Regions from separate parts of the Massilia putida genome, predicted to be linked through region 2. Evidence: riboswitches for the same ligand, from Rfam matches in the RefSeq annotation. Region 2 holds a riboswitch; each other region holds the start of a gene.

What was found. A riboswitch is a leader RNA that binds a small molecule or an ion and turns the genes downstream of it on or off. The one in region 2 is predicted to bind manganese.
Region 1: it holds a riboswitch for manganese, as region 2 does, so the genes downstream of both, BVG12_RS00100 (sodium:calcium antiporter) here and BVG12_RS32500 (sodium:calcium antiporter) in region 2, are expected to answer to the same signal.
Region 3: it holds a riboswitch for manganese, as region 2 does, so the genes downstream of both, BVG12_RS05150 (manganese efflux pump) here and BVG12_RS32500 (sodium:calcium antiporter) in region 2, are expected to answer to the same signal.
Region 4: it holds a riboswitch for manganese, as region 2 does, so the genes downstream of both, BVG12_RS02310 (IS256 family transposase) here and BVG12_RS32500 (sodium:calcium antiporter) in region 2, are expected to answer to the same signal.

What each region holds. Positions count from the first base shown of each region.
Region 1 is NZ_CP019036.1:14,808-20,163, reverse strand. Features, by position in the region: gene BVG12_RS00115 (LPD7 domain-containing protein) at 1-1,718, shown strand, start outside; gene BVG12_RS33690 (hypothetical protein) at 1,772-2,068, opposite strand; gene BVG12_RS00105 (IS5 family transposase) at 2,260-3,405, shown strand; yybP-ykoY riboswitch at 3,580-3,750, shown strand; gene BVG12_RS00100 (sodium:calcium antiporter) at 3,810-4,805, shown strand; gene BVG12_RS00095 (metal/formaldehyde-sensitive transcriptional repressor) at 4,944-5,219, shown strand; gene BVG12_RS00090 (DUF1289 domain-containing protein) at 5,225-5,356, shown strand, end outside.
Region 2 is NZ_CP019038.1:6,807,417-6,812,772, reverse strand. Features, by position in the region: partial or broken gene BVG12_RS36000 (IS701 family transposase) at 19-247, shown strand; gene BVG12_RS32515 (GNAT family N-acetyltransferase) at 319-1,524, opposite strand; gene BVG12_RS35935 (transposase) at 2,011-2,262, shown strand; gene BVG12_RS32505 (transposase) at 2,166-2,450, shown strand; yybP-ykoY riboswitch at 2,862-3,032, shown strand; gene BVG12_RS32500 (sodium:calcium antiporter) at 3,092-4,087, shown strand; gene BVG12_RS32495 (metal/formaldehyde-sensitive transcriptional repressor) at 4,226-4,501, shown strand; gene BVG12_RS32490 (DUF1289 domain-containing protein) at 4,508-4,684, shown strand; gene dmeF (CDF family Co(II)/Ni(II) efflux transporter DmeF) at 4,767-5,356, shown strand, end outside.
Region 3 is NZ_CP019038.1:597,853-603,208, forward strand. Features, by position in the region: gene tnpC (IS66 family transposase) at 1-483, opposite strand, end outside; gene tnpB (IS66 family insertion sequence element accessory protein TnpB) at 491-874, opposite strand; gene tnpA (IS66 family insertion sequence element accessory protein TnpA) at 874-1,209, opposite strand; partial or broken gene BVG12_RS05150 (manganese efflux pump) at 1,586-1,936, opposite strand; yybP-ykoY riboswitch at 1,943-2,131, opposite strand; gene BVG12_RS05155 (sugar MFS transporter) at 2,165-3,472, opposite strand; gene BVG12_RS05160 (glucokinase) at 3,485-4,459, opposite strand; gene BVG12_RS05165 (glycoside hydrolase family 3 protein) at 4,456-5,356, opposite strand, start outside.
Region 4 is NZ_CP019037.1:430,138-435,493, forward strand. Features, by position in the region: partial or broken gene BVG12_RS02305 (IS5 family transposase) at 435-1,580, shown strand; yybP-ykoY riboswitch at 1,755-1,849, shown strand; gene BVG12_RS02310 (IS256 family transposase) at 1,937-3,187, shown strand; gene BVG12_RS02315 (sodium:calcium antiporter) at 3,344-4,354, shown strand; gene BVG12_RS02320 (metal/formaldehyde-sensitive transcriptional repressor) at 4,493-4,768, shown strand; gene BVG12_RS02325 (DUF1289 domain-containing protein) at 4,774-4,950, shown strand; gene dmeF (CDF family Co(II)/Ni(II) efflux transporter DmeF) at 5,033-5,356, shown strand, end outside.

The DNA of each region.
Region 1 (5,356 bases), on a different replicon from region 2:
CGCTCGCCGTGCACGCGAAGTCGAACATCCACAATGACGTCGACGTCGGCCGCAAGATCGAGCCGATCGAGAAGGACGGCCGCTATGTGCGCGGTACCGGAGAAACCGTGCTGGACAGCTTCTATCAAAAGCTGCCCCTGAACACCGAAGCCTTCGACCGTCGCGTGGCCAAGGACGCGAAATCGCCGGATGAGCCGAAAGCACCGGCAGAAGCAAAGGACAATGACAAGTCCTCGGCCCACGCAAAATCCGGCGTCACGCTCGACAAGGCAGATCCCGCCAAACCTGCCGGGCCAGCCGTCGATGCCTCGGTTGTCGGATCGAAGGCTGACAAGCCAAGCCCTGGCGCCGCCGAACAAGGCGAGCCGGCTGCCGGCAAGCCGGTACTGAAAAAAACCGGCTATGACTTGCCTGAGCAGATCCTGACGTCGTATATGGTCAGGGACGGGAAATACCACGACAAGGAGTCGGACACGCTGCGCTTCCAGGACCACGGCAAGAAGTTGTCGACTACCGTTGAAGATCGCGCCACGATCGCGGACATGGTGGCCATCGCCGCGGCTAAAAACTGGAATCAAATCGAGTTGAAAGGTACTGACTCGTTCAGACAAACGGCCTGGCTGGAGGCCGAATCGCGCGGCCTGCGTACCAAGGGCTACGAGCCTACCCAACACGACCTGCAGCAGCTGGAGCAACTCAAGCGCGAACGCGGCGTCGCCGGCGATCCGGCCGTCAGCGCTGGAAAGGCGGACAAGGACGTCAAGAACACTATCGAGGTCAAGGTAGACCGCGAGATTAATACCCCCTCGACAAATAGCCAAGTGCAGTCGGCCTCGCGCTTTCCAGACCTGGAGCGGGTTCAAGAAGCTGCAAAGCAGATATTGACCTTGGGCGAAGGTCCTCAATCCGCCAAGATCATGAACGGCTTGACACCGAACCAGAGGGCGGCGGTTGAAGTTGAGCTAGATTTGGCGAAAGCTCGGCAGGCAGCAACGCGGGAAGAAATTTTAGGTACCGGAACACGATCTGCCGGGCGCCTGGAAGCAGCAGAGAAAGCCGACCAACGCGGCACTAAGAGCGCATCGGCTAACCCAGCTAGTCCGAACACTGCAGCTGAACCAACTGCAAGCCGCAAGGACACCCCGGATCAGGCTCAAGCCAAAACAGATGCACCGGGTGAAGGCAAGACCCCGATCGTTGGACGCCTGCTCGATCATGGACGCGCGAACTACAAGCACGATCCGGACGAGAAGCAGAGTTACTACGTGAAGCTGCAGACGCAGGCAGGAGAACGAACGGTATGGGGCAAGGATCTGGAGCGCTCGATGAGCGACGGCAAGTTCAAGGCCGGGGACGGAATCTCGTTGAAGCTCAACGACCAACAGAGCGTCCAGGTGACAGCCAACGTGCGCGACGGTGCGGGCAAGGTCATTGGCGAGCAACAGGTACCTGCCAAGCGCAACGAATGGGAAGTCAAGCCGGCCGGCCTGGTCGTGATGCGGACGCTTTCACCGGACGAAAAGGTCAAGGTCGAGGCGGCCTTCAAGGTGCTGGACAAGCAGCTGTCGAAATATCCCGAAGACCTGCGCCGTGAAGTCCTTGGACGATTCAACGCCTCCGTCGAAAAGGGCGATATGAAGCTGCCCGCGCCCCAGGTAGCGGAAAAATCCTCCCCCTCAAGGCAGGCGCGACAGCCTGAGCTAGAACGTACCCGCTGATTTCGCGGACGCGAAAACGGCGGCGCTGGGCAAAGCAGCGCTGCCGTTCAAGCCTAGTTCAGCAACAACTCACGAGTGCTAACGACTGTCACCTCTAGAAAATCGTCCATTTTCAGGCTTTTTTGAATCCAGCGTGCCAGTTCAGCCTTGCCATAAATGCGCGGTGTACCACTTTTTTGGTTGGCTTTACGGTCAAGCATACCCATCAGTAGGGCGCGCTCGCTACCGCAGTACATCTTTAGCTCAGTACCATGCTCAGCAAAATGCCGCGCAAATGCGACTGGCACATTGAAAAATCCCTCGTTGTAGTAGGTCTTCCCTAAACGAACCTTGAAATGCACCTGGTGCAAGTGGATGGTAGGCTTAAAGCCTCCGCATGGCCAGTAAATGGCTTCGTGCTCTCTTTCTCCGACATAGGCTGCTCGACACGTGAGAAAGATACCTGCGGCAACTCGCCACTAACTACCAAGGGGCTTAGAGGGTGTAGACAAAATCGCTGGCGTACCTGTGGCATGCTATTCCGGTTATGGGAGGGCATGCCATGGCATCGAAACAGCAGTCTGATCCTTCGTCGCCAGCAAATCTTGGCGGCAGGCCGTCAGCATTGAAGCCTGAGCATATCGCAGCTTTGCACGGAATCGTGTTGGAGCACGCGCAGGCAAGCTTGGATGAAATTGCCGATGAGTTGGATCGTCGCTGCGGCGTGCGCGTTTGCACAGCAACGATCCGGCGCGCGTTACGCGCGGAAGGCATCGTACGGCTCAAGGCCGCTCGACGGGTATCTCCCACGGCCGATAAAGGCCCTAAGCGCTACGGCTACACGGAAGCGCACCGGCGCGAAGACGTTCCCTTCTACAGTACCAACTTGACTGACGCAGAATGGGAGCTGGTCGCTGATTTGTTCGAGCGGGCCCCAGGCCAACGAGGTACCCCGGCGCAGTACAGCAGGCGCGAGCTGGTCAACGCCTGTTCTTACGTCTTGCGCACGGGGTGCGCCTGGAGACTCTTGCCCAAGACATTCCCGCCTTGGCAAGCAGTCTACAAAACCTTCGCGCGCTGGGCTGCAGCAGGAGTATTCGAGCAGATGCAAGATCGGTTACGCGAGCAATGGCGCTCGCGTATCGGACGCCCAAGTACGCCGACTGCGGCCGTTATCGATGCCCAGTCCAATCGCAGCTCGCCACAGGGCGGCGAGAGCGGCTTCGATGCAGGCAAAAAGGTCAAAGGCCGAAAACGCAACCTCGTCGTCGATACATTGGGCCTGGTTCTTGCCGTGACGGTGACTGCTGCAAGCGTGCAGGATCGAGACGCCGCCGCAGCCGTTGTCGCACAGGCGTGTGCCAAAGCGCCCCGGCTCGAGAAGCTTTACACAGACGGGGCGTACAGCGGAAAGTGTGCTCGCGACATCGAGCAGCAACATCACATCCGTGTCGAAGTCGTACGGCGCCCAGGTAACGGCACGACCGGAACGCTGCACAATGCTGCACAAGCGACTGTCCCGACTATGGAAATCGAAAAAGGATTCGTGGCCTTACCGAAGCGCTGGGTCGTTGAGCGCACGCACGCGTGGACTGAGCGCTGGCGTCGTACGGTGATGCATCACGACCGAAAACTGGAAATCTCGACCGCTTGGGTCTGGCTCGCAGAGGCCCGAATGCTACTCAACAGATTGACTTATCAGGCTTAATTTCGTCCACACCCTGTTAGAACGCCTAACAAAACCTGTTAGTAACAAAAATAGCAACCGACGCCGGCACGGAGTTATAGACAATTTGCTCATCTAAGCCAGAGCTGCCCATGCGTTGCGTCTCCAGCTTTTCACCGGAACCAATGGACGCTGCGTATTTGCACTGTTACAATACCCCCCGTCATTGGGGAGTAGCTACCTTTCTCTGAAAGGAGCTTGCGTCAACATCCTTGGCCAGCAGGCCATGGCGCAAGCGGCTCGTCGAGCCTTGCAAGACCTTTGGCCATATTGCCCTTCCAGGCCGGACGGGGCGTATGGTCATCGGTTTTTGTCCGGCTTGGAGCTGTCGTGTCAAAAAAAATCTTCCGTACTGATTCCGCCGCCGTGGTTCTCATGGTGGCGCCATGCTAGTCCCCTTCGTCCTCCTCCTTCTTTCGGCCGCTGCAATCTATGTGTCGTGCGAATATTTCGTCAACGGCGTGGAATGGGTGGGCCATCGCTTCGGCATGTCGCAGACCGCGACCGGGACAGTGCTTGCGGCCTTTGGTACTGCACTGCCTGAGAGCGTCGTGACTTTCGTTGCCGTCGTCTTCGGGCACGATGCGGCGCACAAGGAAATCGGTGTCGGCGCCGCCCTTGGCGGCCCCCTGGTTCTCGCAACCATTGCCTATGCCGTGGTCGGCATCGCGTTCATGACCGTCAAGAATACGCAAGAGCGCCGCGTCGTTTCACGTCCAGCAAGGCGGCGCCTACTGGACGACCAACGATGGTTCCTGGCGATTTTCGTATGTAAGGTCGCCTTGGGCCTCGTCGCGTTCGCATTCAAGCCGTGGCTTGGTGTGCTCTTCTTGCTTGCATACGCGGCCTATGTCTGGCGCGAGATAACTGCTTCAGGTGAGACAGCAGACGCCGAGGAACTTGAGCCTTTGAAACTTACACCGCGCGCCAAGAACCCGCGTACCCTGTGGGCGGTCCTGCAGACGGTTGGCGCACTGGTCGCGATCTTCGCTGCTTCCCAGTTGTTCGTGCGCGAAATCGGTGTAGTAGGACCTCTCATCGGATTGCCGGCGCAACTGGTCGCATTACTGTTGAGTCCAATCGCGACGGAGTTGCCGGAGACGATGAACGCTGTCATCTGGGTCCGGCAAGGAAAGTCCGACCTGGCACTTGCCAACATTAGCGGCGCCATGATGATCCAGGCGACTATACCAAGCGCGCTTGGCCTCCTTTTCACTCCATGGATGCTGGACCGTACGCTCGTATGGGCTGCAGTTGTGACGGTCGCGTCCATCGTCGGGCTGTACTGGTTTTTGAAGCACCGCCATTTGAGTGCCAGGAAACTCGCCGCGTTCGGGGCTCTGTACATCGTGTTCGCTGCTGGCGTCCCGTTCTTGATGTAATCGCTGAATGAAGCGAGCGGCAGCCCGCGCTGCCGCTCGATAGCGGTATCTGAATCAACACAAGCTGACGGTAACAGTTTTCGATCGACGCTCGCTTCGGGTAATATACCCCCTTACCCTATATTTGAAGGTATTCATGTGTCTCACACAACAAGAGAAAAGGCAAAGCTGCTTGCTCGCGTACGCCGTATACGTGGGCAAGTAGAGGCGATCGAACGCGCCCTGGAGTCTGAAGCCGGGTGTGCCGAGGTTCTGCACCTGCTGGCTGCCAGCCGCGGTGCCATGAACGGCCTGATGGCCGAAGTGATCGAAGACCATGTTCGCGAACACGTCGCCGCGAGCGACCTGTCAGAAGCCGCGCGTGCGGAAGGCGCGAGCGAACTCCTCGATGTAATCCGAGCCTATCTCAAGTAGCAGCTATGGCCGTGAAATCGCCATGTGTCGAGCTATGCCAGTTCGACGGCAAGACCGGCTATTGCACAGGATGTCTGCGCACGCTCGCCGAAGCGCGTGAGTGGAAGAAGATGACGGATCACCGCAGGCATCACATC
Region 2 (5,356 bases):
AGCAGGAGGGCTGCCATCATGTCCGCTCGTTCGCCCTGTCTGCCTGCATCAGGAGCATTGGAAGAATTTGCGGTGCAATTCCCCTGTTCCATACGCTCGCGCAGCGGCACGGCTTTCGCACTTTATCTGGCGGACCTGCTGATGCCGCGCGATCGATCCAAAACACTCACTGCGCTGATTGATGCCGAACCACTGGTGCATGCACAGGCGGCCGAGGTAGTGTCTGCAGTTCATTCTGTCCGAAGCGACCGTGAGGGACGCGGTTTCTTTGCGTCCTCAAGAGGCCTTAGCGCCCTGTTCGCACGCTTGCATCACATATTAGCGAAGAAATTTCGGAGCAAGCGTAAACCGCTTTTTTACCTGCTTGAGCTGTCTGGTCAGCGCTTCGTTTACACCATCGCACACGCGATGAAGCGTTAACAGCATAGCTGTCAAGCTGCGTGCGCGGTGCAATAAAACAAGACCACGCGGCTTTAATACATGGGTCGAACGAAATTCCGCGTTCGGAGTGCCGTAACCGAAGTCGATATGTGTGAATGAGAACTTAGTCAGCACATCTTGCACGGCAAGGTGAATGGCACTGGTGCCGGCGGACAGGTGCAGATAATCGGGATTGGTGGAGATCTTATGGATGTGCCAGACGGATGCCGAACGGGAGCCGTACACAACAGCTATATTTTCCTCGCCGCAGCGAATTACATAAGACAGCAAGAGTCCATAGCGTGCCAAGCCTTCCAAGCGCGCCTGTTCACCATCCCGGTCCATGTTTTTGGCCGAGTCAATTGCGACAACTGCATCAAGCATTTTCGTAACCTGCTCCGGATACTCGATGCACAGTACCTGCAACGGACCGGCGGCTTGAGTCAGCAAACGGACCTGACGCGATAGATTGTAGCGTTTCTTTGAACTGAATTTCTGTAAGTATGCGTCAACGCTGTTTGGCAACGGTTGCGTGTGGCATACGCGCCAGCCGTTTAAAACATAAGCGGACACGCCTTCAATTTTTTGAAGCATCGCGCTAGCTTCCTTGGGAAAGGCCTGCATGTATAGTACGTCGCACTTCGTATAACGTTTAAGCAGCTGCTGGAGGAGCGACTTGACGACACCTTCTTGCGTGAGATCTAACAGTGGGACACTCCCAAGGATTTGACAAGCACGCAGTTTTCGCCTGAACAGAGTTATATGGCCGAAACGGAAGTTGAGATCGCAGCTAATTGTCCGAATCGGAACGCAGCCAACCACCGAGTGATCCGACTTCCGGCGAACAATGAGGAGTTCATGAGTCGTACCGGGCCCTTGCGCAGTATTGCTTAGATAGTCGAAAAATTCTGGCGACTGATACAATGTTTCCGGTCCCAAAGCCGTGGCCAGCATGCGGGACCAGATAGCCAGTATATCCGGCCGATCGTGGTAATCGGCTATAGCGCTCAGTTCGAAATGCTCGAAATAACGCCCGGCCCGCGAACGAGCAATTTCATCGGACATCAACAGTTTATTCTTGTGTAGCCTCGTGATATAAGTCATGTCTCGCTCACTGATCAGTTAATTTACGATACCGCCATTATCTCCACTCGTCTTCAAAGTAGTTACCGAGATGTGCATCCGCTATTAGGCTGCCGCGATAATTACCTAAAAGTTTGTGACTGGAAGTCGACTTGATTCTTTTTATCGCGAAAACGCAAATATTGCCTTTGTCCTCACCTCGATTGCGGCTTCCAATTTTCTCCCGAACTGATCGTACGTCAGGCCCTGAACCCGGGTCTGTTCGTTAAAGCTGCCTAGCAGCAACATGACGCGACTTCGCCAATAACTGTACGATGTCACGGTTTTGCCTGCATGCCGAAAGCGATGCAGATGATGATATGACAATGAAAGCTGTACTATAACCAACCTTTCAGAACGTTAATTATGTGAAAAAACGCACATAAGAAAGGTCAATTCAGCAAAACTGAAAATGATTTACGGGACCAATGATTTAGATGCCGGTCAAAGCTCAAGCGGGCGATTCCAATGAAGGGTCGATGCAAGTTGGCGAGTCGGCTGGGTTGGCACCTCCGCGCATGTGCAAGCTGGAGAAAATACGGGCTTGGCATGATTACCGCCAGTGCCGTGATCGCTTCGGTTGGCGATGCGAAGAATTTTACGAACGGCCGCCAGTTGGCGGCTTGGCCGGCCCGGTACCAAAGCTGCGCTCGTCCGGCGGGAAGGCGAGTTTGCAGGGGATCAGCAAGGGCGGCGACACGTACCTGCACACGCTGCTGATCCATGGCGCTCGAGCGGTCATTCGGCAACTCGAACGCAAGGCCAATGTGCAGGGTTGGCTGGGCAAATTGCTCGGTCGGCGTAACAAGAACGTGGCAGCAGTCGCACTGGCGAACAAGAATGCGCGGATCGCGTGGGCACTACGGGTACACGACAGGAATTTCCGGTCCGATTACGTCGCTGCGTAATCCGACCGGCACAGAGTAACGGCAGTACGAGGTTATCGATTCCGCCGATTGCACAGGCAATTATGCAGTGATGGCAGTCAGGTAAGACCGCGGTTGGTAAAGCCCGCTGTTAGGCTGGCACGCGGAGTGCGATAGAGCGATCGGGCACTAACCAGCACATCCCATCAGGGACCGCGACAAATTGTCGCAATCGAAGCCGAATGTACGGGTGCAATCTTTACCTTCACGCCGCCACGAATTGAGGGCTTGGCAAACCGGGGGACCATGTACGCCTAACTAAACCTATTTCTGACCCGCGGAGGCGCGCCAAGCTATAGACAATTTGCTCATCTAAGTCGGAGTAGCCCATGATTTTCGACTACCGCTTTTGCGTCGGAAATGATGGACGCTGCATATTTGCGCTGCTACAATGCGCCCGTCATTGGGGAGTAGCTACCTTTCTCTGAAAGGAGCTTGCGTCAACATCCTTGGCCAGCAGGCCATGGCGCAAGCGGCTCGTCAAGCCTTGCAAGACCTTTGACCATATTGCCCTTCCAGGCCGGACGGGGCATGTGGTCATCGGTTTTCGTCCGGCTTGGAGCTGTTGTGTCAAAAAAAATCTTCCGTACTGATTCTGCCGCCGTCGTTCCCATGGGGGCGCTATGCTAGTCCCCTTCGTGCTCCTCCTTCTTTCAGCCGCTGCAATCTATGTGTCGTGCGAATATTTCGTCAACGGCGTGGAATGGGTGGGTCATCGCTTTGGCATCTCGCAGACCGCGACCGGGACGGTGCTTGCGGCCTTTGGCACCGCACTGCCCGAGAGCGTCGTGACCTTCGTTGCCGTCGCCCTCGGGCATGATTCGGCGCACAAGGAAATCGGTGTCGGCGCCGCCCTTGGTGGTCCCCTGGTTCTCGCAACCATTGCGTATGCCGTGGTCGGCATCGCGTTCATGACTGTTCAACATACGCAAGAGCGGCGCGTCGTTTCCCGTCCAGCGGCACGACGTCTGCTGGACGACCAACGATGGTTTCTGGCCGTCTTCCTATGCAAGGTCGGCCTGGGTGTCGTCGCGTTCGCATACAAGCCGTGGCTGGGTGTGCTGTTCTTGATCGCATACGGCGTCTATGTCTGGCGCGAGATGACTGCTTCAGGTGAAATGGCGGACGCCGAGGAACTTGAGCCCCTCAAGCTTACGCCGCGTGCCGACAACCCGCGTACCGTGTGGGCAGTCGCGCAGACGGTTGGCGCACTGGCCGCGATCTTCGCTGCTTCCCAATTGTTCGTGCGCGAAATCGGCGAGGTAGGACCTCTCCTCGGATTGCCGGCGCAACTGGTCGCATTACTGCTGAGCCCGATCGCGACGGAGCTGCCGGAAACCATGAACGCCGTCATCTGGGTCCGGCAAGGAAAGTCGGACCTGGCGCTTGCCAACATCAGCGGCGCCATGATGATCCAGGCCACCATACCCAGCGCGCTGGGACTGTTTTTCACGCCATGGATGCTGGACCGGTCACTTGTATGGGCCGCGGTCGTGACGGTCGCGTCGATCGTCGGGCTGTACTGGTTCCTGAAGCACCGCCATTTGAGTGCAAGGAAGTTGGCCGTGTTCGGGGCGCTCTACATTGTGTTCGCTGCCGGCTTGCCATTCCTGATGTAATCACGGTTTGATACGGGCGGCCTGCGCCGCCTGATGTCGGCATTGGAGTCGACAACACGGTGGCCGTCACGGTCCCATCGATCGACGCTCGCGTTCAATGATAATATACCCCCTTACCCTATATTTGAAGGTGTTCATTTGTCCCACACGACAAGAGAAAAGGCAAAACTGCTTGCCCGCGTACGCCGCATACGTGGTCAGGTAGAGGCGATCGAACGTGCTCTGGCGTCTGAAGCAGGGTGTGCCGAGGTTCTGCACCTGCTGGCTGCTAGCCGGGGGGCCATGAATGGCCTGATAGCGGAAGTGATCGAGGACCATGTGCGGGAACACGTCGCTGCCAGCGACCTGACTGAGGCCGCTCGTGCCGAAGGCACAAGCGAGCTCCTCGACGTGATCCGCTCATACCTCAAGTAAGCATCGATGGCCGTCAAATCGCCCTGTGTCGAGCTATGCCAGTTCGACGGAAAGACCGGCTTCTGCACTGGCTGCCTGCGCACGCTCGCCGAAGCACGCGAGTGGAAGAAGATGACCGATCACCGCAGACACCAGATCGTCAACGAACGCGCACGACGCGAGAAAAAACTGGCCGGGCGATAGCACGGCCGGCCAAGGAAACCTCATGCAAGACCTGACACACTCCCCTATTCCTGCCCAAGGTCGTCCCGAACGAGGGAAGGAGATGAGCCGTTTCGAAGACGCTGCCTTCGGAGCGGGTCACGACCACATTTTTCTGGGCGCCGGCCACGAAAACAACGAACGCAAGACGTGGGCAGTAATTGCGCTGTGCAGTGCGATGATGCTGCTCGAAATCGTCGGCGGCAGCCTGTTCGGTTCGTTGGCGCTGGTTGCCGACGGCCTGCACATGTCCACGCACGCGGGCGCAATGCTGATTGCAGCGCTCGCGTACACCTACGCGCGCAAGCACGCGAGTGACGCGCGTTTCGTCTTCGGCACCGGCAAGCTCGGCGACTTGGCAGGTTTTACCAGCGCCATCGTGCTTGCGATGATCGCCCTCTTGATCGGCTATGAAGCCGTCACACGCTTCCTCTCGCCGGTGCCCATCCACTTCGGCGAAGCGATTCCGATCGCAGTGGTCGGCCTGCTGGTCAACATCGCGAGCGTGTGGTTGTTGAGCGGCGACCATCATGGTCATAGTCACGGGCATAGCCATGGACACAGCCACGGACACGACCATGATGATGGGCTCGACGATGAGGAAGAGGCGCAGCGAATCGCGACGTCGTCGGGAATGGTTTCTCTGTCGATCTT
Region 3 (5,356 bases), 780 kb from region 2:
CACGTACTTGAGGATGACGTAGCTGCCGGGACGCTGGGCCAGGCGGTAGCTGACCTTTTCGCCGATCACCTCGAAGTCTGCCGGGTCCAGTCCTGCCGTCTCGTCATTGGCAACGGCGATGACCTGGACCGGCACCTTCGACTCGTCAAAGAACAGGGCCGCGTCATCGGTGCCATCGATGAGATTGCTGTTCTTCTTCCCGGGTACGCGCTCGTGCGCCGCGATCCTGGTCTTTTTGGCCGGCGCCGCCGCGTCATCGGGAACGACGTCGAACGCCTCTCCCAGAGTGCCCTGGACGCCGTCCGGTTCCGGCATCCGACGCTCGCTCTTCTGCCCGAAGATCTGCCGCTGAAACCACGCCACCTGACGGCGCAGCCGGATGATTTCACGCTCTTTCGCGTCGAGCAAAGCGCTCATCTGCGGCATGGTCAACCCCACTGCTGAACTGGCAGTGTCAGAGGCGGGATGTTGGTCGGAGGGCATAGCAATATTATAAAGTTTTCGCAGGGTGAACTCGCTGGTTTTGGGTGCCGGTGCCAGGCTTTTTGTAGCGCTTACGCACCTGTTTCGGCTCGATCCCTTCGAGCAGTAACTTCAGTCCCGTCCAGTCCATTTCGCAGCTTTTAACGTCGGCCCAGTTGCTGACCAGACGGCCTTGCTCGAGACGCTTGGCCCACACGCACAGGCCGCTGCGGTCGAAGTACAGGACGCGGATCTGGGTCGCTCGGCGGTTGATGAACGCGAACAGGTTTCCGGAGAGCGGATCCTGATGCATGACATGTTTCGCCAGCGCGTAGAGACCGTCGAATGACAGGCGCATGTTGACCGGCTGCCCGTATAGGAATACCCGTACCTGGCCTTCCGGGAAGAACATCAGCGCCTCGTGATCGTTAGGACGGTGCCGCCGCCGAGATCGATTCTGATGTCGATTCCAGCAGTCGGCGTCGACACCGATGCAGGCGGATGTACCATAGCCGTGACACCGGACGTGTTCGCGATGGTACCGAGGTCAATGAATGCTGCTGGCTGTCCGGGAGTGGCCGCGTGCCTGCTGGCGGCGGCCAGCTTTGACCGCCAGATATGGAAGCTGGCCGTCGACACCGATTCATCCCGGCAGAACGCAGCGATGGTCTTGCCGCTTTGCGCATGCCGAAGCAATCGGCTACGCCAGGCGGCTTCCTTCGAGATGTGAGACTCCAGCTTGTCCATGTCCGGCTCCGTGTTGTTGAACTCGGAGGGGATTGTGCCGGCTTGAGAAATCGGAAGATATAACGCCGCTCAGGAACCGCTTACCTGCCAAGTTCCCAAATGCCGACTGTGCGAGATGCGTGAGCGGACGTTCGAGCAACGGCGGTGGCACGTTCGCGGAGTTCGAGCCGGCCCGGCTAGTTCCCAAAGCCAAGCTCGCCCGAGGACTCGACGCCTTTCGGGAGACCGCATATCAGTGTGTTTCAAGGCGGTGGCATTTTCTTAACCCGGGCTTCCGTTCCACTGCACCTCAACCTTCAAATATCGGGCTCTGCGTGACTCCAACTATGAGCAATAGTGCTTAGCGCCCGATTTTTTCCGATTTCCCTAATTACCCCATGCTGGTCGCGACGCCCGTCACGGCGAGCAGCCAGAACGAGTGGGAGGTCGGTTTGTCGTCCTCGTCGTCGTCCGCGCCGGACAAGCCTTCGCGCATCATGCGCAGGCCCAGGAGTCCCAGCAACGTGAACGCGATCCAGTGGTCCCACGCTTCGACGTACGGCGCGGCCCAATGGCCGAGGGCCCAGCCGATCACGGGCGTGATGCCTTCGATGACGCCGAAGATCGCGCCCGTGCGCAGGGCCTCGCGAAGATGGGGACGTTGCAGCGCGGCGCCCTTGCCGACGGCGACGGCGAATGCGTCGGTGGACATGGCAAGTGCGAGTGCGGCGGTGGCGAGGAAATTCATTACGGTTCCAGTCGGGCGGATGACGATGGCATGCCGGCGCGGCCCGATGAACGCGCAGACATACCAAAGGTCTTGCCAACCGAAACGGCTACCCGTACCACGACGGCGAACGGCACCTGGCCGATGATCGTCGAGTGTGTTGATACGGGATCTTCCGCGCGGGCGGAAGCAGGCTACTCCCCAATGGGATGCCGGCATTCTACCGAAAATGTGGCCGGAAGGCCAGCGTCAGGCCGGGCCGCCGGCCTGGCGATGCAGGTTGGCGTATCGGAGCCCGAAGAACAAAATGAAGCCGTAGCACGCGGCCGGCACGAAGAACGACGGCTGGACGCCGATGCGGTCCGCCAGCATGCCCTGCAAGAACGGCACGATCGCGCCGCCCACGATGGCCATGCAGAGGATGCCGGAGCCCTGTCCCGTGTGGCGTCCCAAGCCGTGCAAGGCCATGCTGAAGATCGTGGGGAACATGATCGAGTTGCACAGGCCGACGGCGAGGATCGCCCACATCGCGGCCCGGCCTTCGCCGAGGATGGCCGCCAGCACGAGCACGATGGCGGCGAGCGCATTGAACGCGAGCGCCTTGCCCGGGCTGACGACACGCATCACGCCGAAGCCGATGAAGCGCCCGATCAGCGCTCCGCCCCAGTACACGCTGACGTAGCCGGCCGCCTGCGCCGCCGGCATCCCGGCGACCCGCGCTTCGCCCAGGAAGTTGACGAGGAAGCTGCCGATACTGACTTCTCCGCCCACGTACAGGAAAATCGCAACCGCGCCCAGCACGAGGTGGCGGTAGGCGAGCGCCGAACCGGAGGCCGCAGCCGTGTCGCCCTCCGCATGGTCGATGCGCGGCAGCCGGGCCAGCGCGAACAGCACGGCCAGGATCGCGAGCGCCGCCGCCAGCGCCAGGTAGGGGCCCTGTACCGTGGCCGCTTCTTGCGCGCGGTGCGCGGCCCGTCCGGCCGCGTCCAGCTTTGCCACCTGGTCGGCCGTCAGGCTGCCGGCCCCGGCCAGGATCAACGCGCCGCCGACCAGCGGGCCGACCGTCGTGCCGAGCGAGTTGAGGGCTTGCGTGAACGTCAGGCGGCTCGACGCCGTGGCCGGGGGACCGAGCACCGTCACGTATGGATTCGCGGCCACCTGCAGGATCGTGATGCCGGCCGCGAGCACGAAGAACGCGAACAGGAACAGCCCGTAGCCGCCCTGCGCGGCCGGATAGAACAGCGCGCAGCCGGCGGCCGCGATCAGGAGGCCCGTGACGGCGCCCTTCTGGTAGCCGAGGCGGCGGATCAGCGCGCCGGCCGGCAGCGACACGATGAAATAGGCGCCGAAGAAGCAGAACTGCACGAGCATCGCCTGCAGATAATTCAGCGTATAGATCGCCTTCAGATGCGGGATCAGCACGTCGTTCAGCGATGTGAGCAGGCCCCACATGAAGAACAGGATCGTGACGATGACGAGCGGTCCGGTGTTCGCCGCCGCGGCGGCGGGTGCGGCCGCCAGCGGCGCGGTGCCGGGCGTATTGGGTGCGGATGCCATGGTGTCTCCTCGTTATGGTTGTCGTGTCGCGGCGTCGAGCATGACGGCGCCGCCGCGCAGCGCGGGATAGGGTTCGGTGACGAGCCAGGTCGGAATGCGTGCCAGGTAGGGCCGCAGCCGGCCCTTGCCTTCGAAGCGGGCGCGGAATGCGGACGCGTGGAACAGGGACCCCAGCCGCGGCACGATGCCGCCGCCGATATACATGCCGCCCGTCGCGCCCAACGTCAACGCGACGTTGCCCGCCACGCTGCCCAGCATTGCGCAGAATACGTCGACCGTGGCGCGGCAGGCCGCGCTCGTGCCGTCCAGCGCCCGCGCCGTGATCGCGGCGGCGGCCAGGCGCTCGCCGGACAGGACGCGGTGGATCGCTTCCAGGCCCGGCCCGGACAACAGGCGTTCGGCCGACACATGGCCGTGTTCTTCCCACAACGCGTCCAGGACGTCCACCTCCTGGCGCGTGACGGGCGCGAAGCTGGCGTGGCCGCCCTCGCCCGCCAGCGCGATCCAGCGCGTGCCGCCGGGTCCCGGCGCGGGGACGACGCCGGACACACCGAGACCGGTGCCGGGGCCGATCAGGCCGATGGGCCGGCCGGGCGTCGCGGCGATGTCGCCGCCGATTCGCTCGCGTCCGGCCTCGTCGAGATGCGGCAAAGCCATCGCCAGCGCGGCGAAATCGTTCACGACCAGGAGCGTGTCGAGCGCCCGCGCGTCGCGCAGCGCCGCAATCGAAAAGCACCAGTGGTGATTCGTCATCCGCACGAAGTCGCCTTCGACCGGGTTGGCGATGGCGACGGCCGCATGGCGGATGGCGTCCGTCGCATGGCCGCGTGCCCCGGCCCGGGCCAGGTACGCATCCATCGCGGCGCCGATGTCGTCGTAATCGCGGCACGCCAGGACCTCGACGTCCGCGAAGTCGCTGCCTTCGGCCTGCAGCGCGAAGCGGGCATTGGTGCCGCCGATATCGGCCAGCAGCCGGTAAGCGGTCATTGCAGTTCCTCGCACGCGATGGCGTCGGCCGCGGTCGTCACGTCGATGTTGCCGAAGGCGGCGGCGAACGGAGCGTCGCTCGTCACGCTGAACGGCGTATCGACGTGTGCCAGGTCGGCGCGGAAGCACGCGAGCGGAATCGCCACCGATTGCCGGCCTTTTCCGGCCAGGCGCGCAAACAACCTGGTCGCATCGAGCGGCGTGCCGCACGCATTTGCGCCGCAGGCCAGCGCGATCGTCACCTTGCCGGCGGGTGCCTGCTGAACGACCGTATCGAAACGCAGGCCCCCCTTGACCGCCAGCGCGGCCGGCAGCGCAAGCGGCTTGGCGCCGTGCGCCTCGAACGTCGCGGGGCCCGTCCACGTGACGAGTTTCGCGTCCTGCTGCGTCTTGATCTGGGCGGTGCCGACCGCGATCCCGGGCAGCCGCGTCGTCGCATTCAGGTCGGCGCCGAGCGGCTGCACCGCCGTGCCGCTGCGGATGCGCATGGGGAAGCTGGCCCGGTCCGCGTGCCCGAAGATGGGGACAATGCGCGGGACCGTGTCGGCGGCGCTGCAGCCGCCGGCGGGGTAACTCGCGTCCAGCAGGCCGATGTGCGAACGCTCGCCGCGCCTGAGGCCATAGCCGTAGGCGAACAGCGGCGCATAACCGGCGTCCCCCACGTTCAGCGGCGTCTGGCACACGGACTTCGGCCACGAGAACGACAGCTTGCCCGTGAAGTCATAGGGCTTTGCTCCCTCGCCGGCGACGAGCAGGTCGGACACGCCCTTCCCTTCCGTGCCCGGCAGCCAGGCCGCGATGAACGTGTCGGACAGGTTCAGCAAATCGTTGACCCACAGCGGGCGACCGGACAGGAACACGGTCACGACCGGCTTGCCCTTGCCGTGCACTTTCTGC
Region 4 (5,356 bases), on a different replicon from region 2:
CGTGCTCGAGGCAACCGTGCGGGCGGCGGCTCCCGGCGTGCGCGCCACGTTGCGCGGCCTTGGCGCCAACCTGCCACTCGACCAGCTGGTGACGATCGCCCGCAAGGAACAGCGCCGGCTGTTCGATGCGCTCGACGCAATCGCGCAACGCGGCGCACCCGCAGCGAACGCCAGGCGCTACCTCTGCGGGCTGGGAGTCATTCCGGCCTTCCCCGATGCACCGACCACGGAACCTGCGGCCGCCCCCTATTACTCGTTCAAGGTATTCGGTACAGGGGCCGCGCTGTGCATCGCCGAGGCGCAGACGCGGGCGACGCGCCAGTACACGGTAAAGGGGTAACTACAGAATTTGGAAAAAATAGTACGCTAAGAGGGTGTAGACAAAATCAATAACGTAGCTGTGGCATGCTATCCCGATGTCGAAGGAGCATGCCATGGCAACGAGAGATCGACTCGACGGCATTGAGCCGTCAAGCAATGCAGGAGGCAGGCCGCCGGCATTGAAGCCTGAGCATATCGCGGTTTTGCACGATATCGTGGCGGAGCGCCCAGGCTAGCTTGAGTGAAATCGCCGACGAGCTGCACCACCGCTGTGGATTACGCGTGTGCGATGCAACGATTCGTCGTGCGCTGCGTGCACAAGGCATCGTACGACTCAAGCCAGTGCGTCGGGCGTGTGCGGAGCGAGCCGAGGGCGCCAAGCGGTATGGCTACACGGCAGCGCACCGACGCGAGGACATATCGCCGTACAGCACCAACTTGACAGACGCCGAATGGGAGCTGGTCGCTGATTTGTTCGAGCGAGTACCGGGACAACGAGGCACGCCCGTGCATTACAGCCGCCGCGATCTCGTGAATGCGTGCTCGTATGTGCTTCGAACGGGCTGCGCCTGGCGACTGTTACCCGAGTCGTTCCCACCCTGGCAGGCGGTGTACAAGGCGTTTTCGCGCTGGGTTGGAGCCGGCGTATTCGAGCTGATGCAGGACCGGCTGCGTGAACAATGGCGTGCACGCATGGGACGCGCGAGCACCCCGAGCGCAGCGGTGATCGATGCACAGTCCACTCGCGCCTCGCCGCAGGGTGGCGAAAGCGGATTCGATGCAGGCAAGAAGGTCAAAGGGCGAAAGCGCAATCTCGTGGTTGATACGATGGGGCTACTCATCGCCGTCACGGTCACCGCCGCGAGCGTGCAGGACCGGGATGCTGCCGCAGCCGTGGTTACACAAGCGTGCGCCAAAAGCCCTCGGCTAAAAAAGCTTTATACCGATGGCGCATACGGCGGGAAATGTGCCCATGACATCGAGCGGACGCATCATCTTCGTGTCGAAGTCGTTCGTCGTCCAGGTAACAGCACGATCGGAACGCTGCATGATTCCAAGGCGGCACCTGGGCCAACTGCTGTTTTCAACTCAGGATTCACGATCCTGCCCAAGCGCTGGGTCGTTGAACGAACCCACGCGTGGACCGAACGCTGGCGCCGCACAGTGATGCATCACGACGCAAACTCGCTGTGTCGGCGGCTTGGGTTTGGCTGGCCGAGGCGCGTATACTACTCAGCAGGCTCGCGTATCAAGGTTGATTTTGTCCACACCCTGTAAGAACGCCTACCAAAACCTATTAGTAACAAAAATGGCAACCGACGCCGGCACGGAGTTATAGACAATTTGCTCATCTAAGCCAAAGCTGCCCATGCGTTGCGTCTCCAGCTTTTCACCGGAACCAATGGACGCTACGTATTTGCACTGTTACAATACCGCCCGTCATTGGGGAGTAGCTACCTTTCTCTGAAAGGAGCTTGCGTCAACATCCTTGGCCAGCAGGCCATGGCGCAAGCGGCTCGTCGAGCCTTGCAAGACCTTTGGCCATATTGCGAGGGTGTAAATAATATTGTGTAAACGGTCATTTGGCAGGACACTGCCGCCATTAGGAGAAACGATGACCGTTGTAAAGCGTAACAAGCGGGCCAAGCCCGATCCGGAACTGCTCAAACTTGCCGACGGCCTGCTGGCAAACTACCAGAAGCCCGAGGACCTGATCGGCGAAAATGGGCTGCTCAAGCAGCTCACCAAGATGCTGGTCGAGCGCGCGCTGGAAGTCGAGATGACCGACCACCTGGGCCACGACAAAAGCGGCGAGGTGACCAACAGCACTGCCAACACCCGCAACGGCCATAGCATCAAGACGCTCAAGGGCGATTTCGGCGCGCTGCCGCTTGACGTTCCTCGCGACCGCCAGGGCACGTTCGAGCCGCAGATCGTCGTCAAGCATCAGACACGCTGGACCGGCTTCGACGACAAAATCATCTCGCTCTACGCGCGTGGCCTGAGCGTGCGGGAGATCCAAAGCCATCTGGAAGAGATGTACGGCACCGAGGTGTCACCGACCCTCATTTCCAACGTCACGGACGCTGTCAGCGAGGATGTGAAGCTCTGGCAGGCCCGCCCGCTCGACGCCGTGTACCCGATCCTCTATCTCGACTGCATTCACGTCAAGGTGCGCGACAACGGCGCGGTGCGTACCAAGGCGGTCTACCTGGCCATCGGCGTCAACATGGATGGCCACAAGGAGGTGCTGGGCCTGTGGATCTCCCAAACTGAAGGCGCGAAGTTCTGGCTGCAGGTCGTGACCGAGCTAAAAAATCGTGGCGTGCAGGACATATTCATCGCCTGCGTCGACGGCCTGAAAGGCTTCCCGGACGCCATCGAGGCGGTCTACCCGCAGACCTCGGTTCAGCTGTGCATCGTTCACATGGTGCGCAACAGCCTGAATTTCGTGCCCTGGAAAGCGCAGAAGGAAGTCGCCGCCGATCTGAAGTTGATTTACAGTGCAGCCACTACCGACGAGGCTGAACTCAGGCTTGCCGAATTCGAAGATAAATGGGATAAACAGTATAAACCGATAGGTCAGTCCTGGCGCCGTAACTGGGCGCGCGTCATACCGTTCTTCGACTACCCGCCGGAAATCCGAAAGGTGATATACACCACGAACGCTATTGAATCGATTAACATGAGCCTGCGAAAAGTGACCAAGGCCCGCAGTTCCTTTCCGACCGATGAAGCTGTCAGCAAGCTGTTTTATCTTGCCCTGAACAACATCAGCAAGAAGTGGACGATGCCGATACGGGACTGGAAAGCTGCGTTAAACCGCTTCGCCATCCAGTTTGAAGACCGGGTGCCGCAGACTTAAACGAAGAATCGTTTACACAGAATCTGGTACACCCCCCATATTGCCCTTCCAGGCCGGACGGGGCGTATGGTCATCGGTTTTCGTCCGGCTTGGAGCTGTCGTGTCAAAAAAAATCTTCCGTACTGATTCCGCCGCCGTGGTTCTCATGGTGGCGCCATGCTAGTCCCCTTCGTCCTCCTCCTTCTTTCGGCCGCTGCAATCTATGTGTCGTGCGAATATTTCGTCAACGGCGTGGAATGGGTGGGCCATCGCTTCGGCATGTCGCAGACCGCGACCGGGACAGTGCTTGCGGCCTTCGGTACTGCACTGCCTGAGAGCGTCGTGACCTTCGTTGCCGTCGTCTTCGGGCACGATGCGGCGCACAAGGAAATCGGTGTCGGCGCCGCCCTTGGCGGCCCCTTGGTTCTCGCAACCATTGCCTATGCCGTGGTCGGCATCGCGTTCATGACCGTCAAGAATACGCAAGAGCGCCGCGCGCAAGAGCGCCGCGTCGTTTCACGTCCAGCAAGGCGGCGCCTATTGGACGACCAACGATGGTTCCTGGCGATTTTCGTATGTAAGGTCGCCTTGGGCCTCGTCGCGTTCGCATTCAAGCCGTGGCTTGGTGTGCTCTTCTTGCTTGCATACGCGGCCTATGTCTGGCGCGAGATAACTGCTTCAGGTGAGACAGCAGACGCCGAGGAACTTGAGCCTTTGAAACTTACACCGCGCGCCAAGAACCCGCGTACCCTGTGGGCGGTCCTGCAGACGGTTGGCGCACTGGTCGCGATCTTCGCTGCTTCCCAATTGTTCGTGCGCGAAATCGGCGTGGTAGGACCTCTCCTCGGGTTGCCGGCGCAATTGGTCGCATTACTGCTGAGCCCAATCGCGACGGAGCTACCGGAAACCATGAACGCCGTCATCTGGGTCCGGCAAGGAAAGTCGGACCTGGCACTTGCCAACATCAGCGGCGCGATGATGATCCAGGCGACTATACCAAGCGCGCTTGGCCTCCTATTCACTCCATGGATGCTGGACCGTACGCTCGTATGGGCTGCAGTTGTGACGGTCGCGTCCATCGTCGGGCTGTACTGGTTTTTGAAGCACCGCCATTTGAGTGCCAGGAAACTCGCCGCGTTCGGGGCTCTGTACATCGTGTTCGCTGCTGGCGTCCCGTTCTTGATGTAATCGCTGAATGAAGCGAGCGGCAGCTCGCGCTGCCGCTCGATAGCGGTATCTGAATCAACACAAGCTGACGGTAACAGTTTTCGATCGACGCTCGCTTCGGGTAATATACCCCCTTACCCTATATTTGAAGGTATACATGTGTCTCACACAACAAGAGAAAAGGCAAAGCTGCTTGCTCGCGTACGCCGTATACGTGGGCAAGTAGAGGCGATCGAACGCGCCCTGGAGTCTGAAGCCGGGTGTGCCGAGGTTCTGCACCTGCTGGCTGCCGGCCGCGGTGCCATGAACGGCCTGATGGCCGAAGTGATCGGAGACCATGTTCGCGAACACGTCGCAGCGAGCGACCTGTCAGAAGCCGCGCGTGCGGAAGGCGCGAGCGAACTCCTCGATGTAATCCGAGCCTATCTCAAGTAGCAGCTATGGCCGTGAAATCGCCATGTGTCGAGCTATGCCAGTTCGACGGCAAGACCGGCTATTGCACAGGATGTCTGCGCACGCTCGCCGAAGCGCGTGAGTGGAAGAAGATGACGGATCACCGCAGGCATCACATCATCAACGAACGCGCACGGCGCGAGAAAAAGCTGGCCGGGCGATAGCGCAGCCGGCCGAGGAAACCTTATGCAAGACCTGACACACTTTCATGCACCGGCCCCGGATCGTCCCCAACCGGAGACGGAAATGAGCCGTTTCGAAGACGCCGCCTTCGGCGCGGGCCACGACCACATTTTTCTGGGTGCCGGCCACGAAAACAATGAACGCAAGACGTGGGCGGTTATTGCGCTGTGCAGTGCGATGATGCTGCTCGAAATCGTCGGGGGGAGCCTGTTCGGCTCACTGGCGCTGGTCGCGGACGGCCTGCACATGTCCACCCATGCCGGGGCGATGCTGATTGCGGCGCTCGCGTACACCTATGCGCGCAAGCACGCAAGCGACCCGCGCTTCGTGTTCGGCACCGGCAAGCTCGGCGACCTGGCCGGGTTCACGAGTGCCATTGTGCTCGCG